Linked DNA regions of Ciceribacter thiooxidans. The protein of the gene in region 2 interacts with the protein of the main gene of each other region in a pairwise test. Links are inferred from orthologs where the notes say so. Each region holds a gene or a part of one and is shown on either strand. Other genes may lie near its edges. The genes, in order: grxD and H4I97_RS00705.

What was found.
Region 1: the proteins of H4I97_RS00705 (region 2) and grxD interact in binary tests that used the Escherichia coli proteins (3 or more experiments, as listed by UniProt). The link is inferred for Ciceribacter thiooxidans from one-to-one orthologs.

The regions. Positions count from the first base shown.
Region 1 is NZ_CP059896.1:1,331,531-1,340,790, forward strand. Bases 6,313-9,260 are described here. They hold grxD (Grx4 family monothiol glutaredoxin), read right to left. Parts: upstream 7,981-9,260; coding sequence 7,645-7,980; downstream 6,313-7,644. Other genes in these bases: H4I97_RS06235 (multidrug effflux MFS transporter), read right to left, coding at 6,313-7,498; H4I97_RS06245 (BolA/IbaG family iron-sulfur metabolism protein), read right to left, coding at 8,304-8,537; purL (phosphoribosylformylglycinamidine synthase subunit PurL), read right to left, coding at 8,566-9,260. In the rest of the region: H4I97_RS06200 (helicase HerA domain-containing protein), read left to right, coding at 1-68; pepT (peptidase T), read right to left, coding at 86-1,327; H4I97_RS06210 (TerC family protein), read right to left, coding at 1,457-2,446; rpsD (30S ribosomal protein S4), read left to right, coding at 2,872-3,489; H4I97_RS06220 (glutaminase), read left to right, coding at 3,559-4,485; tRNA 2-thiocytidine(32) synthetase TtcA, read left to right, coding at 4,547-5,434; H4I97_RS06230 (inositol monophosphatase family protein), read left to right, coding at 5,437-6,258; more of H4I97_RS06235, read right to left, coding at 6,293-6,312. UniProt on the Escherichia coli protein: Monothiol glutaredoxin involved in the biogenesis of iron-sulfur clusters.
Region 2 is NZ_CP059896.1:153,650-169,395, reverse strand. What follows is about bases 5,658-8,439. They hold H4I97_RS00705 (BolA family protein), read left to right. Parts: upstream 5,658-6,798; coding sequence 6,799-7,080; downstream 7,081-8,439. Other genes in these bases: H4I97_RS00695 (shikimate kinase), read right to left, coding at 8,320-8,439; aroB (3-dehydroquinate synthase), read right to left, coding at 7,200-8,327; H4I97_RS00710 (J domain-containing protein), read right to left, coding at 6,064-6,690; cobS (cobaltochelatase subunit CobS), read right to left, coding at 5,658-5,998. In the rest of the region: H4I97_RS00740 (DUF3108 domain-containing protein), read right to left, coding at 1-754; rpmB (50S ribosomal protein L28), read left to right, coding at 996-1,286; H4I97_RS00730 (queuosine precursor transporter), read left to right, coding at 1,397-2,032; H4I97_RS00725 (esterase-like activity of phytase family protein), read right to left, coding at 2,086-3,039; cobaltochelatase subunit CobT, read right to left, coding at 3,092-4,990; more of cobS, read right to left, coding at 5,006-5,657; more of H4I97_RS00695, read right to left, coding at 8,440-8,913; H4I97_RS00690 (hypothetical protein), read left to right, coding at 9,063-9,215; site-specific tyrosine recombinase XerD, read left to right, coding at 9,245-10,192; H4I97_RS00680 (acetyl-CoA carboxylase carboxyltransferase subunit alpha), read left to right, coding at 10,254-11,207; H4I97_RS00675 (L,D-transpeptidase family protein), read left to right, coding at 11,375-12,583; H4I97_RS00670 (sulfurtransferase TusA family protein), read left to right, coding at 12,580-12,810; H4I97_RS00665 (CobW family GTP-binding protein), read right to left, coding at 12,820-13,959; H4I97_RS00660 (D-alanyl-D-alanine carboxypeptidase family protein), read right to left, coding at 13,976-15,088; H4I97_RS00655 (M20 aminoacylase family protein), read left to right, coding at 15,242-15,746. UniProt on the Escherichia coli protein: Transcriptional regulator that plays an important role in general stress response. Has many effects on cell morphology, cell growth and cell division. Acts by regulating the transcription of many genes, including dacA (PBP-5), dacC (PBP-6), ampC and mreB.

The DNA.
Region 1 (9,260 bases), 1.2 Mb from region 2 along the record:
CGGCGCCCGGAAGCGCAGACGCGGCGGACGACCAGTCGGCGCCGACGGATCATTTCGCGGCGGAGTAGGCGGGGATCCGTTCCCGTTATGCCCGCTCTTCCCAGACCTTCACCAGTTCGACGATCGTCTTCACCGCCGTTTCCATGTCTTGCACGCTGACCCACTCGAGCGGCGAGTGATAGGCGTGGCCGCCGGTGTAGATGTTGGGGCAGGGCAGGCCCATGAAGGAGAGGCGCGAGCCGTCGGTGCCGCCGCGGATGCTGTGGCGCACGGGCTCGAGACCAACGCGGCGGACGGCCTCTTCGAGATTCTCCATGATCTCCGGATGGCGGTCGAGGACTTCCTTCATATTGCGATACTGGTGTTTGACCGTGAAAGTGTGGCTCGAACCGGGATAGGTGGCCATCACCTCGCTGGTGATCTTCTCCAGCAGGTCTTCCTTTTCCTTCAGTCCGCCTTCCGTGAAATCGCGGATGATGAGCTGGATCCTGGCCGCTTCCATACTGCCCGAGATATCCACCGGGTGGATGAAACCCTCGCGGCCTTCGGTAGTCTCGGGGGCGATGTCGCGAGGCAGGCGGGCGACGATGTCGCTCGCGGCCTTGATGGCGTTCTCCATCTTGCCCTTGGCATAGCCGGGGTGCATGGCGACGCCTGATATGTCGATGGTCACGCCATCGGCGGAGAAGGTCTCGTTCTCTATCTCGCCGACCGTGGAGCCGTCGAGCGTATAGGCAAAGCGTGCGCCGAGCTTTTTCAGATCGACCTTGTCGGCGCCGCGCCCGATCTCCTCGTCTGTGGTGAAGAGGATCTTGACCGGCCCGTGCGGTATCTCCGGATTGCGGACGAGGAACTGTGCCGCCGACATGATTTCGGCTACGCCCGCCTTGTCGTCGGCGCCGAGCAGCGTCGTGCCGTCGGTGGTGACGATGTCGTGGCCGATCTGGTCGTTCAGCTGGGGGTGAGAGGCGACCCGGATCACCTGTGAGGGATCGCCGGTCAGGGTGATGTCACTGCCCTGGTAGTTGCGCACCAGCTGCGGCTTGACGCCGGTGCCGGAGAAATCCGGAGCGGTATCCATGTGCGAGCAGAAGCAGATGGCCGGCACATCCTTTTTTGTGTTGGCCGGGATCGTCGCATAGACGTTGCCGTGCTCATCGAGATGTGCATCATCGAGCCCGAGTGCCTTCAGCTCCCGCTCGAGAAGGCGGCCGAGGTCTTTCTGCTTTTCGGTCGAGGGCTGCGCCTGTGAGGTCGGATCGGACTGCGTGTCGATCACGACGTAGCGGAGAAAACGGTCGAGAACGGTGTCATGGGGAAGGGACATGGGGGATATCCGATTCTGGCTGAAGGTGAGGCGAACTTAGCGCGCCGCTCTCGCCGCGGGAATGCCGGTTTCCAGAAAAGAAGGCCGCGCCGGGAGGTTCCGGCGCGGCGGTTGGTCGAGAGGAGCCGCTTATTCGGCGGGTTTGGTTGCTGCGGGCTTGCTGCGCGTTGCCCAGAGCGAGCCGAGAATGCCGGCGGCGAGGATGGCGACGGTGACACCCAGCGAAACCACCGGCGGGATCTTGGCGAGGCCCAGCATGTCGGCGACGAAGATCTTCGAACCGATGAAGATCAGCACGAGCGACAGCGCATATTTGAGATAGGCGAAGCGGTGGATGAGAGCGGCCAGCGCAAAGTAGAGCGCCCGCAGCCCGAGGATCGCGAAGATGTTCGACGTGTAGACAATGAACGGGTCGGTGGTGATCGCGAAGATCGCCGGGATCGAATCGACGGCAAAGACGAGGTCGGCGAATTCGATCAGGATCAGTGCCAGCATCAGCGGCGTCAGATAGGTTCTCAACCTGCCCGTCTTCGGGTCGGCTTCGCGGGTAAAGAACCTGTCGCCACGCAGACCTTCGGTGACCGGCAAGCGCTTTCGCAGCACTTTCAGAACCGGATTGTTCTCCACGTCATAGGGCTCGCTGCTCGAAAACAGCATCTTGATGCCCGTAATGATCAGGAAGGCGGCGAAGAGATAGAGAACCCAGCCGTAGTTCTCGACGACGGCCGCACCGGCGGCGATCATGATGCCGCGCAGTACGATCACGCCGAGAATGCCGTAAAGCAGGACGCGGTGCTGGTATTCGCGCGGGATGGAGAAGTAGCCGAAGATCATGGCGATGACGAAGATATTGTCCATCGCCAGGCTCTTTTCGATCACGAAACCGGTCAGGTATTCGACGCTTGCCTGCTGGCCGAACTGGCTCCAGACAAAACCGGAGAAGAGAATGCCGAGCGTGATGTAAAAGCCGGACATCAGCAGGCTCTCCCTGATGCCGATCTCGTGGCTCTTCCTGTGAAGAACGCCGAGGTCGAGGGCAAGAAGAGCGATCACGGCGGCAATGAAGGCGAGCCACATCCAGACGGCGGCGCCCTGGAAATCAACCCATAGGAAATCCATGACATAATCCATGCCGGATCAGGTTGATTGGAAGAGCACCGACATCACGGTCGATCCGGCGATACACGTCAGAGGGGCCCGGTGCCGGGGATGGAGGTGGTAAGCCGGCCGGACGCGTTCAAGAGGCGGGCAGAGAAAATCCAGGGCTGCCTGCCGAACGGTGTCGTGATATGCCGGAAAGACCAGACCGTGAGAACTCGCCGGGTTTGCAGGGTGCTTGTTGACAATCCGGCGACTTGCCCCTAAAGACAGCGCCAGCACCGGGTGGCGACGCCCGGTGTTTCATTTGACATGTCCCGTGGCTGCTCCGTTGCTGACGTGAGCCGCCTGTCAGGAAAAGCCGAAAGGTGATCCAGAGGAGGGCGTGTTTCCTAACAGAGCGGGGCCGGAAGGTGCCGCCATAAGAAGACGTGAAAGGAAATACGATGAGCAAGCGCGCATCATCCAAGTACAAAATTGACCGCCGCATGGGCGAGAACATCTGGGGCCGTCCGAAGTCCCCGGTCAACCGCCGCGAATACGGCCCGGGCCAGCACGGCCAGCGCCGCAAGGGCAAGCTCTCCGACTTCGGCGTGCAGCTGCGCGCCAAGCAGAAGCTGAAGGGCTACTACGGCGACATCCGCGAGAAGCAGTTCCGCGCGACCTACGAAGAAGCCAACCGCCGCAAGGGCGACACCGGTGAAAACCTGATCGGCCTGCTCGAATCGCGCCTCGACGCCATCGTCTACCGCGCGAAGTTCGTGCCGACCGTCTGGGCTGCTCGCCAGTTCGTCAACCACGGCCACGTTACCGTCAACGGCGTTCGCGTCAACATCGGTTCCTACCGTTGCAAGGCTGGCGACGTCATCGAAGTTCGCCAGAAGTCCAAGCAGCTGGTTTCGGTTCTGGAATCGGTCCAGCTCGCCGAGCGTGACGTTCCGGACTACATCGAAGTCGACCATAACAAGATGGTTGCGACGTTCGTCCGCGTTCCGACGCTCTCCGACGTTCCGTACCCGGTCGTCATGGAACCGCAGCTGGTCGTCGAATTCTATTCGCGCTGATTTGCGTGCTATCCGGAATTCAGAAAAGCCGTCCCTCGGGGCGGCTTTTTTGTTAGGAGGACTGTCGTCATGGATATTCAGGCACTTCTCGACGGGATTGTTGCAGAACTCGCGGGACGGCGGGGCGAGGGCAAGGTGGCGGACTATATCCCGCAACTCGCCAAGGTGGACCCCAACCAGTTCGGCATTGCAGTGACCACGGTGGACGGCGAGGTCTACGCGGCCGGGGATGCCGCTGTGCCCTTCTCCATCCAGAGCATTTCCAAGGTCTTTATGCTGACGCTGGCACTCGGCAAGGTCGGCGAGGCGCTCTGGCGCCGGGTCGGTCGCGAGCCGTCGGGCACGGCGTTCAATTCCATCGTCCAGCTCGAGCATGAGCACGGCATCCCCCGCAATCCCTTCATCAACGCGGGCGCCATCGTCATCTGCGACCTCGTTCTCGCCGGCTACAAGCCGAAAGAAGCGATCGGTGAATTCCTGCGCTTCGTGCGTTCGCTCGCCGACGACGACACGATCACCATCGACAGGGCGGTGGCGCAGTCGGAAACGGCGACGGGCTATCGCAACTACGCCCTCGCGAACTTCATGCGTTCATTCAACAACCTCCAGCATGATGTTGATCATGTTCTCGGAGTTTACTTTCACCAGTGTGCGCTTGCGATGACCTGCCGGCAATTGTCGCGGGCGGGGCTCTTCCTCGCGGCGCGTGGCGCGGACCCGATCGGCGGCTATTCCGTGGTATCGGAGAAGCGGGCGCGACGCATCAACGCGCTGATGCTCACCTGCGGCCACTATGATGGTTCGGGCGACTTCGCCTTCCATGTCGGCCTGCCGGGCAAGAGCGGTGTCGGCGGCGGCATCATGGCGATCGCGCCGGGCAAGGCCTCGATCGCCGTCTGGTCGCCGGGGCTGAACAAGGTCGGAAACTCCGCACTCGGCACCGTCGCGCTGGAAATGCTCGCTTCCCGCACCGGCTGGTCGATATTCGGGGCTTGATCTTCGCGCGCCGAGCGGGCATTGCCAGTGCGAGCCATCCCGGCTGTCCCGGAGCCAGACGATGACACTTTCGACGTCCGCCGAGCAATTCGATGCCGATGCCGGCGATGATGGAGAGATCGCGGAGGCGATTGCCGTCCATCCGGTCTTTGCCAATGCCCCGCGCTCGGTCGGCTTCAACAAGCTGCGCAAGCGGCTGATCCGCCAGGTCCGGCAGGCGATTACCGATTTCGACATGCTGAAGGGGCAGAAGCGCTGGCTGGTCGGGCTTTCCGGCGGCAAGGACAGCTATGGGATGCTGGCGCTGCTCCTCGACCTCAAATGGCGGGGCCTGCTGCCGGTCGATCTCGTCGCCTGCAATCTCGACCAGGGGCAGCCGAACTTTCCCAAGCGCGTGCTGCCGGACTATCTCGCATCGATCGGCGTTCCGCACCGGATCGAGTACCGCGACACCTATTCGGTGGTGACGGAAAAGGTGCCGCAAGGCGCCACCTATTGTTCTCTGTGTTCAAGGCTCAGGCGCGGCAATCTCTACCGTATCGCCCGCGAAGAGGGCTGCGAGGCGCTGGTCCTCGGCCATCACCGCGAGGACATCCTCGAGACCTTCTTCATGAACTTCTTCCACGGCGGGCGGCTCTCGGCCATGCCCGCGAAGCTGCTGAACGACGACGGCGATCTCATGGTGCTGCGCCCGCTCGCCTATGCCGCGGAGGAGGACCTCGCGCGGTTCGCCGCCGCGATGCAGTTTCCGATCATCCCCTGCGATCTCTGCGGCTCCCAGGACGGACTGCAGCGCAATGCTATGAAGGAGATGCTCGCAGGCATCGAAGCGAAGATGCCGGGCCGCAAGGACGCCATGCTCAGGGCGCTCGCCCATGTTGACCCGTCGCATCTGCTCGATCCGAAGCTCTTCGACTTCTCCTCCCTCTCGCCGACAAAGGATGAATGACCATGGCCGATCTCGATATCGCTGCGCTCGCCAACGTGCTCCAGGAGGCGGCGTATGCCGAGATCCTGCCCCGTTTCCGTAACCTCGGAGAGGGCGACATCCGGATGAAGACCGAGGCGATCGATCTCGTCACCGAAGCCGACGAGGCGGCCGAGCGCATGATCCGCGACCGTGTGGCCGAACTGTTGCCGGATGCGCTGTTCGTCGGCGAGGAGTCGGTCGCCGCCGATCCGGCCCTTCTCGGGAAGATCGCCGATGCCGATCTCGCCATCGTCGTCGACCCGATCGACGGCACCTTCAATTTCGCCGTCGGCCTGCCGCTGTTCGGCGTGATGCTGAGCGTCGTCTCCGAAGGCGAGACCGTTGCCGGCATCATCTACGACCCGATCGGCAATGACTGGGCGATCGCGGAGAAGGGATCGGGTGCCTGGCTCTGCCGCACCGACGGCACGCAGGAGCGCATGGCCGTTCGGCCGTCGCAGCCGCTTTCGCAGATGATCGGTATCGCCAATACGGGCTTCTTCGAAATCGAGAAGCGCCGCAAGCTGCTGGTCAATCTTGCGGAGGTGCGCCTCTTCACCAGCTATCGCTGCGCGGCCCACGAATACCGCCTGCTCGCCCAGGGGCATATGGACTTCGCCATGTACAACAAGCTGATGCCGTGGGACCATCTGGCCGGCACGCTGATTGCGCAGGAGGCGGGGGCCCACGCGGCCCGCTTCGACGGTTCGCCCTACCTTCCGCATCATACGAGCGGCGGTCTGCTGATCGCCAATGACCAGGAGAGCTGGCGGGAGCTCATGGCGAAGGTCTTCACCGTCTGAGACAAAAAGCCCGGTCATACCGGGCTTTTTCTTGTCAACGCGGGGCGTTTTGCGGCCGGAACAACCGTCCCTTCTCGGCGATCAGCACGAAGACCAGTCCGATCAGCGAGACGGTGAAGTAGCCGGCCACCATGGGCAATGCGGTCCCGTCATAGGCCTGGCCGATCGCGGCGCCGATCAGCGAACCGCCGACCGTTCCCATGAAGCCGAGTACCGAGGACGCCGTACCTGCGACATGGCCGAGCGGCTCCATGGCGAGCGAGTTGAAGTTCGAGCCGATCCAGCCGAACTGGAACATCGCCAGCGCGAAGAGCACGAAGAACAGCGGGAAGGGCATCGGCTGCGGTCCGAAGACCTGTATCAGCAGCCACACGAAGGTGATGGAGATGAAGCCCAGCAGCGAGGCATGCGAGAGCCGCCGCATGCCGAAGCGTCCGACGAGCCGCGAGTTCACGAAGGACGACAGCGCCATGAAAGTCGCAACGCCGGCGAAGGCGACCGGAAACCATGTGCCGAGATGGTAGATGCCGACATAGATCTGCTGGGCCGAGTTGATGAAGCCGAAGAGGGCGCCGAAGATGAAGGTGCTCGCCAGCGTGTAGCAGAGTGCCACGCGGTCGGTGAGCACGATGCGGAACCCTCCGAGGATCGACCGGGCCGTGAACGGCCGGACATCGACCGGCGACAGCGTTTCCGGCAGCCGGATGTACATCCAGCAGCCCACGAGCGTCGCCACGGCCGCCATGAAGACGAAGATCAGGTGCCAGTGGCCGAGCAGCATGATGACCTGGCCGGTGCCGGGAGCGACGACCGGGATCACCATGAAGACCATCATGATGAGCGACATGACTTCCGCCATCTGGCGCCCGCCGAAGACGTCGCGGACGACCGAGATGGTGATGACACGCATGGCTGCCGAGCCGAGCCCCTGCATGAAGCGGAGCACGAGGAGCGCGCCGAAGCTAGGCACCAGCGTGACGGCGAGGGAGGAGACAACGTAGACGCCGAGGCCGAACAGCATCGGCTTGCGACGGCCGAAGCGATCGGCCACCGGGCCGTAGAAGAGCTGGGCGATGCCGAAGCCGATCAGATAGGCGGAGACCACATACTGTCGGTGATTCTCGTTGGTGACGTTGAGGGCACTGCCGATCTGCTGCAATCCCGGCAGCATGATGTCGATCGCCAGTGCGTTCAGCGCCATCAGGAACGCCATCAGCGCGATGAATTCCGGTCGTCCCATGCCCTTGAGCAGGGAAGGACGCGATTCAAGTGGTTTGTTCATCGAATCCATTCCTGAAAAACAGCGAGAAGGCGCCGTGGGAAGCGGCGCCTTGGCAAGTTGTACGCGTCATGGATGGTCCGCGACGGACGCCGCGGATCAGGAAATCAGGCGGCGCCGCGGGCGCTGACGCCCTGTTCGGCAAGATGCTTCTGCAGTTCGCCCGACTGGAACATTTCACGGACGATGTCGCAGCCACCGACGAATTCGCCCTTGATGTAGAGCTGCGGAATCGTCGGCCAGTTGGAATACTCCTTGATGCCCTGGCGAATCTCGTCATCGGCGAGCACGTTGATGCCCTTGTAGTCGACCCCGACATAATCGAGGATCTGCACCACCTGGCCGGAGAAGCCGCACTGCGGGAACTGCGGGGTACCCTTCATGAAGAGAACTACGTCGTTGCTCTTCACTTCGTTGTCGATGAGTTCGTTGATGCCGCTCATGGCAAAATCCTTTCACATGCGGTTCAAGTGCCGCTGCTTCGTCTTTCGCTTAGATAACATGGCGAGCCGAGATTTCCAGCCGCGATTTGAGAAAAGCCGGAAACAGGCGAAGGGTGTGTCCTATCGGCTTCGGCGGTTGATCCGGCGAGCCGCGCGCGCTGTCTTGCCGGTGCTTCGCGTAATGTTCTTCTGCCGCGAGGCGGACGTTCGGCGGGCGACATGAGAGCGCCGCCGGCGCTTTGTGAGCCCCGAGACGATGCTCCTGATCAGTGCCGCGATGAATTCGCCGAGGACGCCTTTCACGGTCGTGACTTTCCGTCTGCCTATTCGGGAACCGAGGTCTGCAAGGCGAGCGCATGCAGTACGCCGCCCATGTTGCCCTTCAGCGCGTCATAGACCATCTGGTGCTGCTGCACGCGCGTCTTGCCGCGGAACGCCTCCGCGACAACCTCTGCGGCGTAGTGATCGCCGTCTCCGGCCAGGTCACGGATCACGACGCGGGCCCCGGGAATGCCGGCCTTGATGAGATCTTCGATGTCGCCGGGTTTCATTGCCATGATCGGTACTCCTTCCTTGCGGGCGGCTTCAGGCCAGTTCTCCGCTCATGAAGTCAGGGAACCACGATTCATGTGCCGAGCGCAATTGCTCAATTGCCACCGGGCGAGCCTGTCCCAGCTTGACCGTCGAGCCGCCGGTCCGGCCGATCCAGGGGCAGAAGACGCCGGCCGCTTCGGCGCGGACGAGCACCGTATCGACGTCCTCTTCCTTGACGGTCAAAACGTAGCGGCCTTGGTCCTCGCCGAAGAAGACCGGGATCGGATCTGCGTCGTTGAGGGCGTTGATGGTCGCGCCGATGCCGGAGGCCATCGCCATCTCGGCGACCGCGAGAGCAAGGCCGCCGGACGAGCAGTCGTGGACGGCCGTCGCCAGGCCGTCTTCGATCAGGCCGCGGACGAATTCGCCTGCCTTCTTCTCCTCGACGAGGTCGACATGCGGGGCAGGGCCGTCGGTGCGGCCGTGGACATCGCGCAGGTAGACCGACTGACCGAGATGTGTACCCCAGCCCGAAGGTGCGCCGGCGAGCAGGACCGCTTCGCCCTGGGCGGCAAAGCGGATGCGGGTCATCTTCGACCAGTCGTTGAGCAGACCGACGCCGCCGATCGTGGGGGTCGGCAGGATCGCCTGGCCGTTGGTCTCGTTGTAGAGCGAGACGTTGCCCGAGACGATCGGGAAGTCGAGGGCCTTGCAGGCCTCACCGATACCTTTGATCGCAAAGACCA
Region 2 (15,746 bases):
TGATGTAAAGCGGCCCCATACGCGTCGGCACGCGGGCGTAGACCGGAGCATATACCTTGAGGAGCGCAGTCTTGGCAAACCAGATCTCCATGTCGGTGGCCCGGCGCAGGTATTCGATGTCCTTGCGCCCTTTGCGGAATCCCGATTTCGGCACATAGCGAATGGCGCAAACGATCGCCTCGCCTTCAACGTCACCAACGGAAAAGCGCGAGCTCCCTTTCGGAGAAAGGACGAGATCCATCCGGCTCTCGCCGTCGAAAATCGGCAGTGTCCTGCGGCAAACGTCCTGGCCGTCAGGCACGATCATGCCGCTGATCGGATCGAGCACCGACTTGAGATCACGATCGGTGACGTCGATCCAGTTGCGCGGCTTCCTTTTCGGCGTCGGGCTGATCTCGGCCTTGACGACGTCTCCGTTCCGATAACGCACGTCATAGGTCTGAACCTTGTTGTTGGACTTGTAGACAAGCGAATAGCGCGAAGCCTGCATCCGATCCCTCATCAGTACCCCGGAAACGCTGGTTTGGGCCGAGATCCTCGCGATGACGTCGACGATTCCGGCCGATCTGACATCGCCGGAAATGGTATAGCCGCTGCTGAGAACCTTCGTGACGAAGGAGGCATGCGCGATCGGCAGGATGCCGAGCGACACGTTGTATTCGGTCTCGTATCGAATGTCGCCGTCGGCTCCGGCGGGTGCAGCGAAAGCCATCGCTGCGAATGCAAACGTCAGGACACTCAGATAACGTTTCATGTAGCTTGGTCCGGCCCCTAAACTGAGCTGCGAGGGTAGAAGTCCCTTCGCGCAGGCTACCTTTGAACCAGAACATGGCAAGAAAATAGCATGCCGAGCGTACAATCGAGGGAATCTCCGCTGTCAGGCTTGACGTGCGCGGCCAGTCTGACTATAGAACCGCAACTTTCCAATCATGCCTAGTTGGATTGCGCACCGGTTTTCCGGCACCGATCCGATGGCCAAGAACAATAGGTGTATCATGTCCCGCAGTTGCGAATTGACCGGCAAGGGCGTCCAGTCGGGCCACAACGTGAGCCACGCGAACAACAAGACCAAGCGCAAGTTCCTGCCGAACCTGTGTGACGTCACCCTGATCTCGGACGCTCTCGGCCAGCGCTTCCGCCTGCGCGTTTCGGCGGCTGCCCTGCGTTCGGTCGAGCATCGCGGTGGCCTCGACGCCTTCCTGCTGAAGGCCGACGAGAAGGAACTGAGCATGCGCGCCCGCCTGCTGCGCCGCCAGATCGTCAAGAAGACCGCCGAAGCCGCGTAAGCGTCTTCGAGGCTGAAGGATCTTAAGGCTTGTGCGGCTTGCGCCGCTCAGGCCTTTTCCTTTTGAAAAAGAACAATCCTCCAACTGGTGGCATCACCCAGGATAAAAAAATGCAGATGACACGCTATATCCTCACCTACAGCCTGTTGATGACGGCCGTCGTGGTCGCATCGAACATCCTCGTCCAGTATCCGCTTTCCGGCGAGCTCGCAGGTATTCAGCTCGGCGACATCCTGACCTATGGTGCGTTCACCTATCCGGTCGCGTTCCTGGTCACCGACCTCACGAACCGCCAATTCGGTCCTGCAATCGCCCGCAAGGTCGTCTTCGTCGGCTTCCTCGTCGGTGTGGGACTTTCCTTCGCCACGTCACAGCCCCGCATCGCGATCGCGTCCGGATCGGCCTACCTCGTCGGGCAATTGCTGGATATCGCCGTCTTCAACAAGCTGCGCCGGATGACCTGGTGGAAAGCCCCGTTGTTCGGCTCGATCTTCGGCTCGGTGACGGATACAGTAATCTTCTTCTCCCTGTCCTTTGCCGCAATCTTCAGCCTCATTGGTCCGAATGACGACTTCGCAATTGGCTCGGCACCGGTCCTCGGTATCTTCGCCCTGGAGGCCCCGCGCTGGGTCTCGTGGGCGATCGGCGATTTCACGGTCAAGATGCTTGTGGGACTCGTCATGCTGCTGCCCTACGGAGCATTGATGAACACCATCCGCCCCATGGCTGCTCCGAAGAGCGTCTGACGGGCAAAACCCGAGCAAGAGATGGCCGCCGGCTGATGCCGCGCGGCCACTTTTCATTCGACGAGACGGAATTCCAGAAGCAGCGTTCGCTGCAGGAGCGAATGGTTGTCGTCCGACACCATAAAGAGATGCACGGAGCCATCCTCGGCCTGAACCGCGTCGATCCCCTCCATGTTGTCAATCTGGTAACCGAGATCCGCCTCAAGGATCGTGTCACCCTCGACGACGGCTCCGGGTTTCAATGCATCACCGGATACCCTCACGATGCGCATTCCGACGCCGTCGGCGAGATTGAAGCGGCGCTGGAGCAAGAGCAGGTCTCCGCCGGGAAGAAAAGTCCCATCCGTGACGTCGAAGTCGTCGCTCGTTCTCACGCGGAAGGCGCCACGCAATGGACCGTCGAGGATACCGGCAAGGCGGTATTCATCCCGATTGCGACTCTTCTCCGCCACAGCCACCAGAGCGCCTCCGAGAGGGCTTGCAAGCGGCGACAGCGCAAGTGTCTCCAATCCACCGTTGTTGCGCAGCTCATCAGTCGGGAACGGCAGGGGCAGGGATTCGCCGGGCAGTGCCGTCTCGAACTCGGAAAGCGGCGAGAAGACGGTAACGCGGTGACGCTGCTCATAGCTCACGACCACTTCGTCTCCACGGATCGCAAGGCTCTCCGCGTCGACAGACCATTTGTTCTGGTTGTAGCTACCGTCGACATCCCTCATAGACGTCAGCCACACGTCGTCCACGCCCGAGAGACGCCCTTCGCCGTCGCGCTGGATTTCGCCCTTCAGCCAGTGCCCCGTATCGAGCACGCCGACAAAATGCCGCCGATCCGGAAGAAAGCGGACAGAGGACCAGGCGCCGAACGCCATCTCGGCAGAGGACAATTCCAGTCCACCCAGAAATTCAAGTGACCCGAAACGCGTGGCATGCGACGCACGGTCGAAGAAGCGGATCGGCTCGCTCGCAACTGCGATGCGCTTGGGCTCCTCGGCCACGCCGTCATGAACCATGAGCGCCGCCCCGACAAAAAGGGCGGCACCGATCTGTACGAAGATTGAAGGTTTAGCCCGCACGGCGCAAGCGATCGCCCCGTGGGGCGCGGGATTTGTCCTCGAAAAGCGCCGCAAGCTGCTCGGTCATCGCACCCGCCAGCTCGTCGGCGTCGACGATGGTCACCGCACGGCTGTAGTACCGGGTGACGTCGTGCCCGATGCCGATCGCCAGCAGCTCGACGGGCGAACGGCTTTCGATCTGGTCGATGACGGCACGCAGATGCCGCTCCAGATAGTTGCCCGGATTGACCGACAGCGTCGAGTCGTCCACCGGCGCACCATCGGAAATCATCATCAGGATCTTTCGCTGCTCGCGGCGGCCGAGCAAGCGGCTATGCGCCCACATCAGCGCCTCGCCGTCGATATTCTCCTTGAGCAGACCCTCACGCATCATCAGGCCCAGATTGCGACGCGAACGGCGCCACGGTGCATCGGCTGACTTGTAGATGATATGACGGAGATCGTTGAGGCGACCCGGTGTCGGCGGCTTGCCGTTTGCGAGCCATTTCTCGCGGGACTGCCCGCCCTTCCAGGCCTTGGTCGTAAAGCCGAGAATCTCGACCTTGACACCGCAGCGCTCGAGTGTGCGCGCGAGGATGTCGGCGCAGGTCGCAGCCACGGTGATCGGGCGTCCACGCATCGAACCGGAATTATCGATGACCAGCGTTACGACGGTGTCGCGGAACTGCGTGTCGCGCTCCATCTTGAACGAGAGCGGCTGCATGGGGTCGATCACCATCCGCGTCAGGCGAGCAGTGTCGAGATAGCCTTCTTCGAGATCGAAGTCCCAGGAACGGTTCTGCTGCGCCATGAGGCGACGCTGCAGGCGGTTCGCAAGGCGTCCGACGGCACCCTGCAGATGCGCAAGCTGCTTGTCGAGGAAGGCACGCAACCGATCGAGTTCCGCCTCGTCGCAAAGCTCCTCGGCCGTTATGACTTCGTCGAATTCCGTTGTGTAGATCCGGTAATCGACCTTCTCGTTGAAATCGTCGAAGGGGCTCGCCGGACGACGCATTTCGCCGGGCGTTTCGGAATCATCGTCGCCCTCGTCCATCATCTCGTCTTCGGAGATCTCGGCGCCGTCCATCTCGCCTTCGTCCATCTGCTCCTGGGAGGCTTCACTCTCCTCCGCAGGCGCAGAGTCCTGCCCGGCTTCTTCCTCGGCGCTTTCCTGATCCTCTTCGCTGCTGCGCGGCTGGTCCTCGTCGGTCGTGTCGTCCTGCTCGCTCTCCTCGGACTCGTCGCCAAAGTCCTCGGCCATTTCCATCGCGCTGAGGATATGGCGCATGACTCTCGCGAACGCCTGCTGGTCGTTGATGGCGCTGCTCAGTCCTTCGAATTCGCTCGAAGCCTTCTCCTCGATAAAGGGACGCCAGAGATCGAGAACCTTGCCCGCACTTTCCGGCGGTTTCTCGCCCGTCAGCTTTTCCCGCACCAGCATGGCCATGGCTTCGGAGAGCGGGGCATCCTCCTGCCGGCTGACACCGGAAAAGTTCGCCTTGGCGTATTTCTCCGCATTCATCGTCTGGAGGTTCTCGGCCATGCCGCGCATCCGCAACGCGCCGATCGATTCGACGCGCGCCTGCTCGACGGCATCGAAAACCGCGCGGGCATCGACGCCCTGCGGCGCCATTGCGGTATGGACCTTCTGGTCATGGCAGGCGAGCCTCAGCGCCATGGAATCGCCCAGCCCGCGGGTCACCGCGAGCTCGTGCGCCGTCGGACGCTTGGAGAGTTCGGGCAGGCGCACGCGCTCGCCCGCGAGGCCCGGGCGCTCGTTGGCGAAGACCACCTCGACCTCGCCGTTGCCGGCCACCGAGCGGACACACCCGGTGATCGCCCGACGCAGCGGTTCCGTATCCGCCGCCGAGCCTGACTTCGCCCTGATATTGTCGCCCGGTCCTGCCATCGTCAGAATGCTTCCTTACGCACCGAGAACGATATTCGCGGCGCTCTCCTTCAGTTCGACGCCGAATGCGCGCTGGTACTGCTCCGCGACGAGATTACGCTCGAGTTCGTCGCACTTGTTGAGGAAGGTGACACGGAAGGCGAATGCGACGTCGCCGAAGATCTCCGCGTTCTCCGCCCAGGTGATCACGGTGCGCGGACTCATGACGGTCGAGAGATCGCCATTCATGAACGCCGAGCGGGTGAGATCGGCAAGCCGCACCATGCGCGAGACGGTCTCGCGACCCGCTTCGGTCGAGGCGAAACTCTTCACCTTGGCAAGCACGATATCGACTTCCTTGTCGTGCGGCAGATAGTTGAGCGTGGTCACGATCGACCAGCGGTCCATCTGTGCCTGGTTGATCTGCTGCGTGCCGTGATAAAGGCCCGTCGTGTCACCGAGGCCGACGGTATTGGCCGTCGCGAACAGACGGAATGCCGGATGAGGACGGATGACGCGGCTCTGGTCGAGGAGCGTCAGGCGACCGGACGATTCCAGAACCCGCTGAATCACAAACATCACGTCCGGACGACCGGCATCGTATTCGTCGAACACGAGCGCGACGTTGTGCTGGTAAGCCCACGGCAGAATGCCGTCCTTGAATTCGGTGATCTGCTTGCCGTCCTTCAGGACGATCGCGTCCTTGCCGACGAGGTCGATACGGCTGACATGGCTGTCGAGGTTGACGCGGACGCAAGGCCAGTTGAGACGCGCGGCGACCTGCTCGATGTGGGTCGACTTGCCCGTCCCGTGAAAACCCGACACCATCACGCGGCGGTTATGCGCAAAACCGGCAAGAATCGCCAGCGTCGTTTCGCGGTCAAACAGGTAGTCAGGGTCGAGGTCCGGCACGTAAGCGTCGCCGGTGCTGTAGGCCGGGACACGGATGTCACTGTCGATTCCGAACACTTCCCGGACCGAAATGGTCGTGTCAGGAAGATTGGACACATCAAGGTCAATTTTGCTCATCGTCTCTCCATGCCGGGCGGCGACGACCGGCTGCATATAGAATGCGTATTTCGTAGCGTTTTCGACTAACAGAAGCCAGACTGCTTTAGCAGTTGATACGCTTGGATAACAGCGCGAAAACGGTCCTCCGAGCCCCTATCGCCGCCATTTGCATCCGGGTGATGCTTTTTCACAAGCTCCTTGTAGCGGCTCTTGATCTGGCTCGCAGACGAGTTCTCCGGCAGGCCCAAGGTATCGAACGCCTTCGCGTCGAGACTCTTGAGTTTTCTGGCCTGCGGCTGAAAGCGCGCACCTGCGCCGCGGGACTGCCCGACAAACCCGAAGGGGTCCTTGACCTGCGAATGCGTGCCGGCCGTTCCGGACCGCAACGTCGAATGCAGCGGACTGTTCCGCGCCGCCTTGTTGACGCCGACCGTCCAGGTTGGACGATGGCCGGTGATCGCCTCCTTCTGGTAGCGGGCGATCTCGTTGTCCGACAAACCTGAGAAGTAGTTGTATCCTTTGTTGTATTCCTTCACGTGCTCGAAGCAGAACAGGAAAAACTGCCCCTCGGCATTGCGCCCAACCGGTGCGCGATGAACTCCAGCCTTCTCGCAGCCGTCCCACTGGCACGTCGGCGTGGCAGGACCGGCATCCTGCTCCTTCTTGCGATGGGTGCGGATGCGATCGAAGTATTTTGAGTCGAGGTTCATCATCGAATTATGGGGTTCCGCTTGCCTCGCGGCAAGAATTGACAAATCAGAATGTTCTTGGCTTTGTGAGGGCTTTTCGCTCTCGCAGCAAAGTCGGAGATAGCCTTAATGTCGGTCCGCTCAACAATCGAAGCCAAGCTCGTCGACGCCTTTCACCCCGAGCGCCTGGTGGTGCTCGACGAAAGCATGCAGCACGCCGGACATCAGCCCGGCATGACCGGATCCGGCGAGACGCACATGCGTATCCGTATCGTGGCCGACGCATTCTCCGGAATGAGCCGTGTCGCCCGCCACAGGGCCATTACCGACCTCCTGGCAGCGGAGTTCGACGCCGGCCTCCATGCCCTCGCCATAGAGGCTGCCGCTCCCGGCGAAGAGACACGCTGGTAAACGCAGACACAGCGACTTCGATCCGCGGCATTTCTCCGGGATCGCCGCCATTTCGCCGCCCACTTAAGAGCGGGAGGAGCCAGCGCGAGCGGTAAATCGGGCGCGACGGAAGGAACCGATTATCCTGGGTGTTTCTCCTGAAGGAAGCTGAACACCTCCGAGGCCGCGACATCATCGGCAACAAACGACTGGCCGATGCCGTGGGTCAGGATGAATGTGAGCTTGCCGCCCTTGACCTTCTTGTCCTGGGCGATCGCCTGCATCAATATATCGGTCGGAGGAAGCTCGCCTTCAATATCCCCCATCGTGGTCGGAAGGCCGACGGCTTTGAGATGGGCCGCTACTCGCTCGGCGTCATCCGGGCTCGCCAGGTTGAGTCGCGCAGAAAACTGATGCGCCAGCACCATACCGATCGCAACCCCCTCCCCGTGGACGAGACGCTTGCTGTCGTATCCGGTCGCCGCCTCGAGTGCGTGACCGAAGGTATGGCCGAGATTGAGCAGCGCGCGGCGACCGAGTTCGCGCTCGTCGGCAGCAACCACCTCTGCCTTCGCGCGGCAGCTCGTGGCAATCGCCTCGGCACGCGCCTCACCGCCGGAGAAGATATCCTTCCAGTTTCGTTCGAGCCAGTCGAAGAAGTCCGGTTTGTCGATCAGGCCGTACTTGACCACTTCGGCATAGCCGGCCCGGAATTCACGTTTGCTCAGACTGTTGAGAACCGCCGTATCCGCAAGCACGAGATCCGGCTGATAGAACACGCCGACGAGGTTCTTGCCCTGGCGGGTATTGATGCCGGTCTTGCCGCCGACGGAGGAGTCTACCTGCGCCAGAAGCGAGGTCGGAATCTGCACGAAACGAACACCCCGGCGAACGATCCCGGCGGCAAAGCCGGTCAGGTCGCCGATGACGCCGCCGCCGAGCGCGATGACGGCATCGTTGCGTTCGATCCGCGCCTCGAGAAGGACATCACAGACCCGCATCAGATGTTCGAAGCTCTTGGTCTTCTCGCCTGCTGGCAGGCTCAGCGACACGGCCTCGATCCCGTCGGTTTGCAGGCTGTCCATCAACGCGTCGAGATAGAGAGGGCCGACATGGTCATCGGTGATGATTGCGGCCTTGCGTCCCTTGATACGGGTAGATATCTCGCCACCCGCCCGCGCAATCAGGCCACTCCCGATCAGGATGTCGTAGGCCCGGTCACCGAGCGGCACATGAACGAGACGTTCAGAACTCTCAACTTCACTCATACTTATGGCCTTTGGTACAGTATTCCACGATCGCCGCGAGTACCTCGTCGACGATGATCTCCTTGCGCTCGTCCCGCGACTGGACGGTCATGTCGGCGAGCGCATAAACTGGATAGCGCTGGCTCATAAGGTTCTCGAGCGTCTGCTTCGGGTTTTCCGTCTTCAACAGAGGGCGATGGTCGCGCTTGTTGACCCGCTCCCATAGCACATCCAGGTCGGCCTTGAGCCAGAGCGAGATCCCGCCCCGTTCGATTTGCTTGCGCGTCTTTTCGTTGATGAAGGCGCCGCCACCGGTCGATATCACGCGCGGGCCGGTTCTCAGGAGACGTTTGATGACACGTGTCTCCAGTTCGCGAAACTCCCCTTCCCCATAAGCGGCAAAGAGTTCGCTGATCGTCATCCGCGAGACCCGTTCGATTTCGGCATCGGTGTCGACGAAGGGAAGGCCGAGCTGCGAGGCCGTCATACGACCGATCGCCGACTTCCCGGCGCCCATCAGTCCGACGAAGACCAAATTTCTGCGCCCGAGCGCTGCGCGGGCTCGCGCGCTCAGCGACGGGGCAACGGGTGGGGTCAAATCGGTCATCAGCCTGTTCGCGTCTCTTTTGAGAACGGTATTGACAAATGCGGGCCGAGCGTCAAGCCACAGCGACCGAAAGAGGCACCTCCACGGGCTTGCAACGTGTCCAAGCCCCCTTCATATAGAAAGGGCGCCCGCGGACGAGGGAGGAGCCGATGCCGACACTGTTCCGTTTCCTGTTCTTCTGCGCGACAATCGCCGCGATGATTTACGGAACAATGTACGCGCTCGTCCTGTTCGTGGAGCCGAAAGAGCGGGAGATCACGGTCCGGATTCCTTCCGAGCGGGTCAACCCGGCCCAAGAGTAGGCCGAGCCGAGACAAACAGGAAACTGCCCGTGTCCAATCTCAGCAAAGCACGTATCGAGGCGTTTCTGGAGATGATGAGCGCCGAACGGGGCGCTGCAGGCAACACGCTTGCCTCTTACGAGCACGACCTGGAGGATCTCTGGTCTTATCTTGCGCCGCGCAAGATAAGCGTGGTGGAGGCAAAATCCGCCGACCTCGCCGCCTATCTCGCCGATCTCGCGAAGCGAGGCTTCATGGAAACCTCTCAGGCGCGCCGTCTCTCGGCGATGCGCCAGTTCTACAAGTTTCTGTATGCCGAAGGCATCCGCACCGACGACCCAACCTCGATTCTTGATGCACCGAAGAAGGCGCGGGCACTTCCAAAAACACTTTCGGTCGATGACGTCGAAGGATTGCTGTCGCTCGCACAGCGGGAGAGCGAAATCGACGGACCCGAAAAACTGGCGAAATTGCGTATGCTCGCCCTGCTCGAGCTTCTCTACGCGACAGGCATGCGAGTGAGCGAGCTTGTCGCGCTGCCGGCGAAGGTGCTGGCCCAGGAGGGGCGTTTCCTGGTGATCCGCGGGAAGGGAGCGAAGGAACGGCTTGTGCCGCTGTCGCGTAGCGCGATCGCGGCAGTCCGGGCCTATGGCGACGAGCTGGCGCGTACGACGAAAGAAAGAGCGCAGAAGACTTCCTGGCTGTTTCCGGCCGCGAGCAAGGAAGGATATCTGCCGCGTCAGGTCTTCGCGCGTGACTTGAAAGGTCTGGCGGCCCGCGCCGGCCTCGACGCGGCGGCCATTTCTCCACACGTGCTGCGCCACGCCTTCGCCAGCCACCTCCTCGCCAACGGTGCAGACCTCCGCGTGGTTCAGGAGCTTCTCGGTCATTCGGACATCTCGACGACCCAAATCTACACACATGTGCTCGATGAACGCCTGCAGCAGCTGGTTCAGACGCATCACCCTCTTGCCAAAATGGCGAAAAACCACGATTAGGACCGGCAACGCCGGTGCCACGCGCCCTGAAGCAAGCGCATAACGATCGGAAAGCGTTTCAATGCATAACTATCTCGATTTCGAAAAGCCTATCTCCGACCTGGAAGGCAAGATCCACGAGCTGAAGAAGCTTGCGGAAGAAGATGAGAGCATCGACACGTCCGAGGAGATCGCTCGGCTCGAGGTTCGCGTACGTGAAGCGATGGAAGAAATCTACTCCAAGCTCAACGCCTGGCAGAAAACGCAGGTTGCCCGCCATCCGCAGCGTCCCCATTTCGTCGACTACGCCGCGAGACTCTTTACCGAATTCACACCGCTCGCCGGCGACCGCAAGTTCGCCGAGGACGCAGCGATCCAGGCTGGCTTCGCGCGGTTTCGCGGCGATCCGGTTGTCGTGATCGGCCAGGAAAAGGGCAACGACACCAAGTCACGTCTGAAGCACAACTTCGGCAGCGCCCGTCCGGAGGGATATCGCAAGGCGATCCGTATCATGGAAATGGCGGACCGCTTCGGGCTGCCCGTCGTGACGCTGATCGATACCGCCGGCGCCTATCCGGGCATCGGTGCAGAAGAACGCGGGCAGGCGGAAGCAATTGCGCGTTCCACCGAGACATGCCTTAACCTGCGCGTTCCGATCGTTTCGGTAGTGGTCGGCGAAGGCGGGTCGGGCGGCGCCATTGCGATCGCCACCGGCAATCGTGTCTACATGCTAGAGCACGCGATCTACTCGGTTATCTCTCCGGAAGGTGCCGCCTCCATCCTCTGGCGCGACTCGACCCGGGCCAAGGAAGCCGCGACAAACATGAAGATCACGGCCGAGGATCTGAAGGCATTGAACGTGGTCGACGGCATCATTCCGGAACCGATCGGCGGCGCACATCGCGACCCGGATGCAGTCATCGACCGCGCCGGCGACGTCATCGCCTCGGCGCTGGCTGATCTCGGTCGCCTGTCGGGCGACCGGCTACGGCAGGAACGCCGACAGAAGTTCCTCGATATCGGACGCTCGCTGTAACGGCCCTTCTGGAAGCCATAATCCTGCTCTTTTTGAGTGCTAGCGCCGACCGGTCGGCGCGGCGGGAAACGCAGTGATGGTTTACAATTTGTGAAGGTTGCGATCGTATATTAGGCGAGCGCGCGATAACCGGCGACGTCACCCCTTTTTCGAGATGAGAATCCCGAATGCGTTTGAAACCAACCGCTCTTCTGATGATTGCCCTCACGATCGGGCTTACAGGCTGCAACGATACGCTCGACAGCGTCGTTGACCCGTCGACCGTCAAAAACAAGGTCGAATACCAGCTGCCTTCGCGCGTCCTCGGCGAGATGAAGGCAAAGGGCATGGAGCGGAATTCGCCGATTGCCTTGCGCATCTTCAAGGAAGAGGGCGTTCTGGAAATCTGGAAGGCGAAGACGAACAACCGTTTCGACAAGATCGCGGAATACCAGATATGCGCGTGGTCGGGGCGCCTCGGCCCGAAGGTCAAGGAGGGCGACCGTCAAGCGCCCGAGGGCTTCTATCCGCTCTCGCCTTATCACCTGAATCCGAACTCGAAGTATTTCCTTGCGATCAACACGGGATACCCGAACCGCTACGACCAAGCGAACGGTCGCAACGGCACCAATCTCATGATTCACGGCGCATGTTCTTCGTCGGGCTGCTACTCGATGACGGATGCGCAGATCCTGGAGATCTATGCGTTTGCCCGCGACGCGTTCAAGGGCGGCCAGCAGACGATTCAGTTGCAGGCCTTCCCATTCCGCATGACGGCCGACAACATGGCGCGCCATCAACACAGCCCGTATTACGATTTCTGGAAGATGCTGAAGGTCGGCTACGACAATTTCGAAGTCACCAAACGTCCGCCTGAAGTCGGTGTATGCGACAAGAAATACGTCTTCAATCAGCAGGTCGAGGACGGTAAGACCCTCAACGCTATGGCTGCCTGCCCGCCGATGTCGGCACCCCCTGCGCTGCAGGTGGCGCTTGCGTCTTACAATACACAGTACGAGCGCGACTTCGCGAAGGCCTCCAAGAAATACGACGGCAAGATCTGGTACGACCCGACGGAGGCAGAGCGCAAGGCTCTCGTCGCCGAGATGCGCAAGGGTCACGACCTCGCCTATGCACCGACGGGCTCTGCGCTCAAGGCCGGGAAGCTGCTGAAGATCGAAGAATTTGAAAAGCTCGTTACGGAAAAGGACGCGGCAACAAAGCCAGGTACCGCACCCGCGGCAACCGCAGCTTCCGCTCGAGCTTCGGCGAAGACGGACGACGTCGCGCAAACGGCCAGCGTGCCCCTGCCGCAGGCGAACCCGCTCGCTCCGGCCGCGGTGGCGCCAGTTGCCGAGGAGCCCAAGAAGCCGTTCTGGAAGTTCTGGCAGAAGTGAGTGGCTCCGACGCGATCTACGACCTCAGGGGACTGAAATGTCCGCTGCCGGTGCTCAAGACTCGGCGGCGACTTTCCGTCATGGAAAGCGGTGCCGAGCTGTGGATCGAGACCACCGATCCGCTCGCCGTGATCGATATCCCCCACTTCTGCAGCGAAGGCGGACACGTGCTGCTGGCGAGCGAGAAACACGAAGCCAGCCACCGCTTTCACATTCGCAAGGGCTGAGAGCCGCCCCTACATGCGCATACCAGGAATGGCGAGTGGATTGTCCTCGAGCGCGGCGCGATCAGGCCTGTCGATTTGCGGTTTGCCCGTGAAGGCATCGAAGAGTTCCCGCACATATGTTTCCGGCAGGTCCCTGGCGATCACGACGAGCCGCGTGCGGCGATCGTTGGGGTCGGGCCACGAGGGCAACCGATAGGGCGGATGAAAGATGGCCTGGACACCATGCAGCACCAGCGGTCGGTCCGGCTGATCGGTCGTCCGCACGATGGCCTTCATTCGCAGAAGCTTCTCGCCGTGTGCCGACCGCAGGAGATCGACGAACATCTCCAGCGAGGCGGGGTTGATCGGCCCATCATGGACGATCGAATAGGACCGGATCGACTCGCCGTGCCGGTTTACGTCGTGATGATGCGCATCGTGGTGGTGAGAATGATCATGTCCGTCATGGTGCCCGTGTGCGTGACTGTGTTCGGCCGTCTCGCCGCTGAGCCAACGGTCGACATCCGGAATTTTCGTCACCGGATCGTAGAGCCCGTTGAAAAAAAGCGCCGCAGTCCCGACCTCGCCATGGTCGCCATCGGCGATCGGCGCCCGTGGATTGAGCGTCGCAAGACGGCTCTGCAATTCGGGCAGCCTTTCGGCAGAGGCAAGGGACGCCTTGGTCAAGACCAGCCTATCAGCCACGGCGACCTGCCGGACGGCTTCGGGAAAATTGTCGAGGGTCGAAAGGCCGTTCACGGCATCGACAACGGTGACCACCCCCTCCAGATCGAAACAGCTGGCGATCACGGGATGCCCCATCACCGATTGCATGACGGGAGCGGGGTCTGCGAGGCCCGTGGTCTCGATAACAACGCGCGATACCGGCCTGATCTTGCCGGTCTGCATTCCGTCGACAAGCGCCGCCAACGTATCCACGAGTTCCCCCCGTACCGTACAGCAGAGGCAGCCGTCGGCGAGCTCTATAATGGCGTCGTTAGAAGACTCGACCAGCATGTGATCGATACCGACCTCGCCGAACTCGTTGATGATGACCGCCGCATCCCGCATTGCCGGATCCTTGAGAATGCGGTTGAGCAAGGTCGATTTACCCGCACCGAGAAACCCCGTGAGGATGGAAACGGGAATGCGTTCGTTCATGGACGGCATGCTGGACCCCTTCGGATCAGAAATTGGGCCTCGGGATGGGGATCGGTACGTTCGCGATGGTGTTGCTCGCAGACGCCGGTTGGGCGGACACCTCACCACCGGGCAGGAGGCCTGCGAACACCGCACGCGGCGGCCGATCCATCTCTCTTATATAGGGCGAGAAGAGCTTCATGCGACCTTCTTCGTCGCGTCCTTCGCTGCGTTCCTTGCGCGCCGTCTGAGAGCAGATGTCGCTGCTGATGTCGGCCACCTGATCACGCCCCTCACCGTAGGGCGCAAGCGTTTCGAGCGTGACGCTCGCGCCCGAGCGGGTGGTCAGCGCTTTCTGGAGCAGGTCGGCAGAAAGATCAGCACGTGCCCCGAGACTGTCTGCTCCGAGCACGACGGAGATCACGGTCCGCCCATTCCGTGTGGCGGACGAAACCTGGTTGAAGCCCGATGCACAAATGAAACCGGTCTTCATGCCGTCAGCACCGTCAAAGCGGCCGATCAGCAGATTGTAGTTGGGATAGGTGCGCTTGCCGGTCGTCACCCCCTCCAGCGAAAAGTAACCGGCATACTCGGGAAACTCGCGACGAATCGCGACGGCGAGGACGGCAAGATCCCGAGCGGTGGTATATTGTCCCGCCCCGGGAAGTCCGTTGGGATTGACGAAGTGCGAGGAGCTCATCCCGAGCCGGGCGGCATTGGAGTTCATCTGGCCGACGAAATTATCGAGCGATCCGCCGACCGTCTCGGCGACCGCCACAGCGATGTCGTTGGCAGATTTCACCAGGAGCAGCTTCAATGCACTGTCCAGCGTCAGTTGCGCACCCGGCTTGAAATACATCTTGCTCGCCGGCTGATCGGCGGCTTTCTTGCTCATCGTGACGATACTTTCGAGCGAAATCCGGCCGGACTTCACCGCGCGAAACGTGGTGTAGGCGGTCATCAGCTTCGTCAGCGACGCGGGATACCACTTGCGGAAAGCGTCCTCGTGCTCGATCACGCGCCCGGAATTGACCTCGACGACAATCCGCGGATTGGCCGCAGAGAGCGATGGCGACATGGCCATGACAAGGCCTAGCGCGACGGCCAGGAAACGGCCGCGACTCAGTCCGGACAAAAAGGACGTCTGCTTCGTCTGCACGATGGAATTCCTCGAATATTTGGAAGCTTCGGAACCTGCGGTATTTAGCCTATCTCGCCAACCAATGGCAAAGCCCATTGAATAGGTCAATCAGGAGGGGCACATTCCCGGGGCGAATCGAAAGTTACCGGTAACGCCGGACGAGGAAATCAGATGCCGATCTTGAACCGAGCCGCAGAACTCCAGCACGAAGTCACTGAATGGCGCCGCCATCTCCACGCAAATCCCGAGATTCTTTACGAGGTGGACGAAACCGCCGCTTTCGTCGCGGAGAAATTGCGCGAATTCGGCGTGGACGAAATCGTGACGGGGATCGGACGGACCGGCGTCGTCGGCGTGATCCGTGGACAGGGGGCGGGACGCGCCATCGGCCTGCGCGCCGATATGGACGCCCTGCCTATTCAGGAGATCGGCGGCAAAGCCTGGGCCTCGAAGACTCCCGGCAAGATGCACGCCTGCGGTCATGACGGCCATACCGCCATGCTGCTCGGCGCCGCCAAGCATCTTGCCGAAACTCGAAATTTCCGCGGTTCGGTCGTCGTTGTCTTCCAGCCCGCCGAAGAGGGCGGTGCGGGAGCGCTCGCCATGGTTCAGGACGGTTTGATGGAGCGTTTCGGTATCGAAGAAGTCTACGGGATGCACAACATGCCCGGCATGT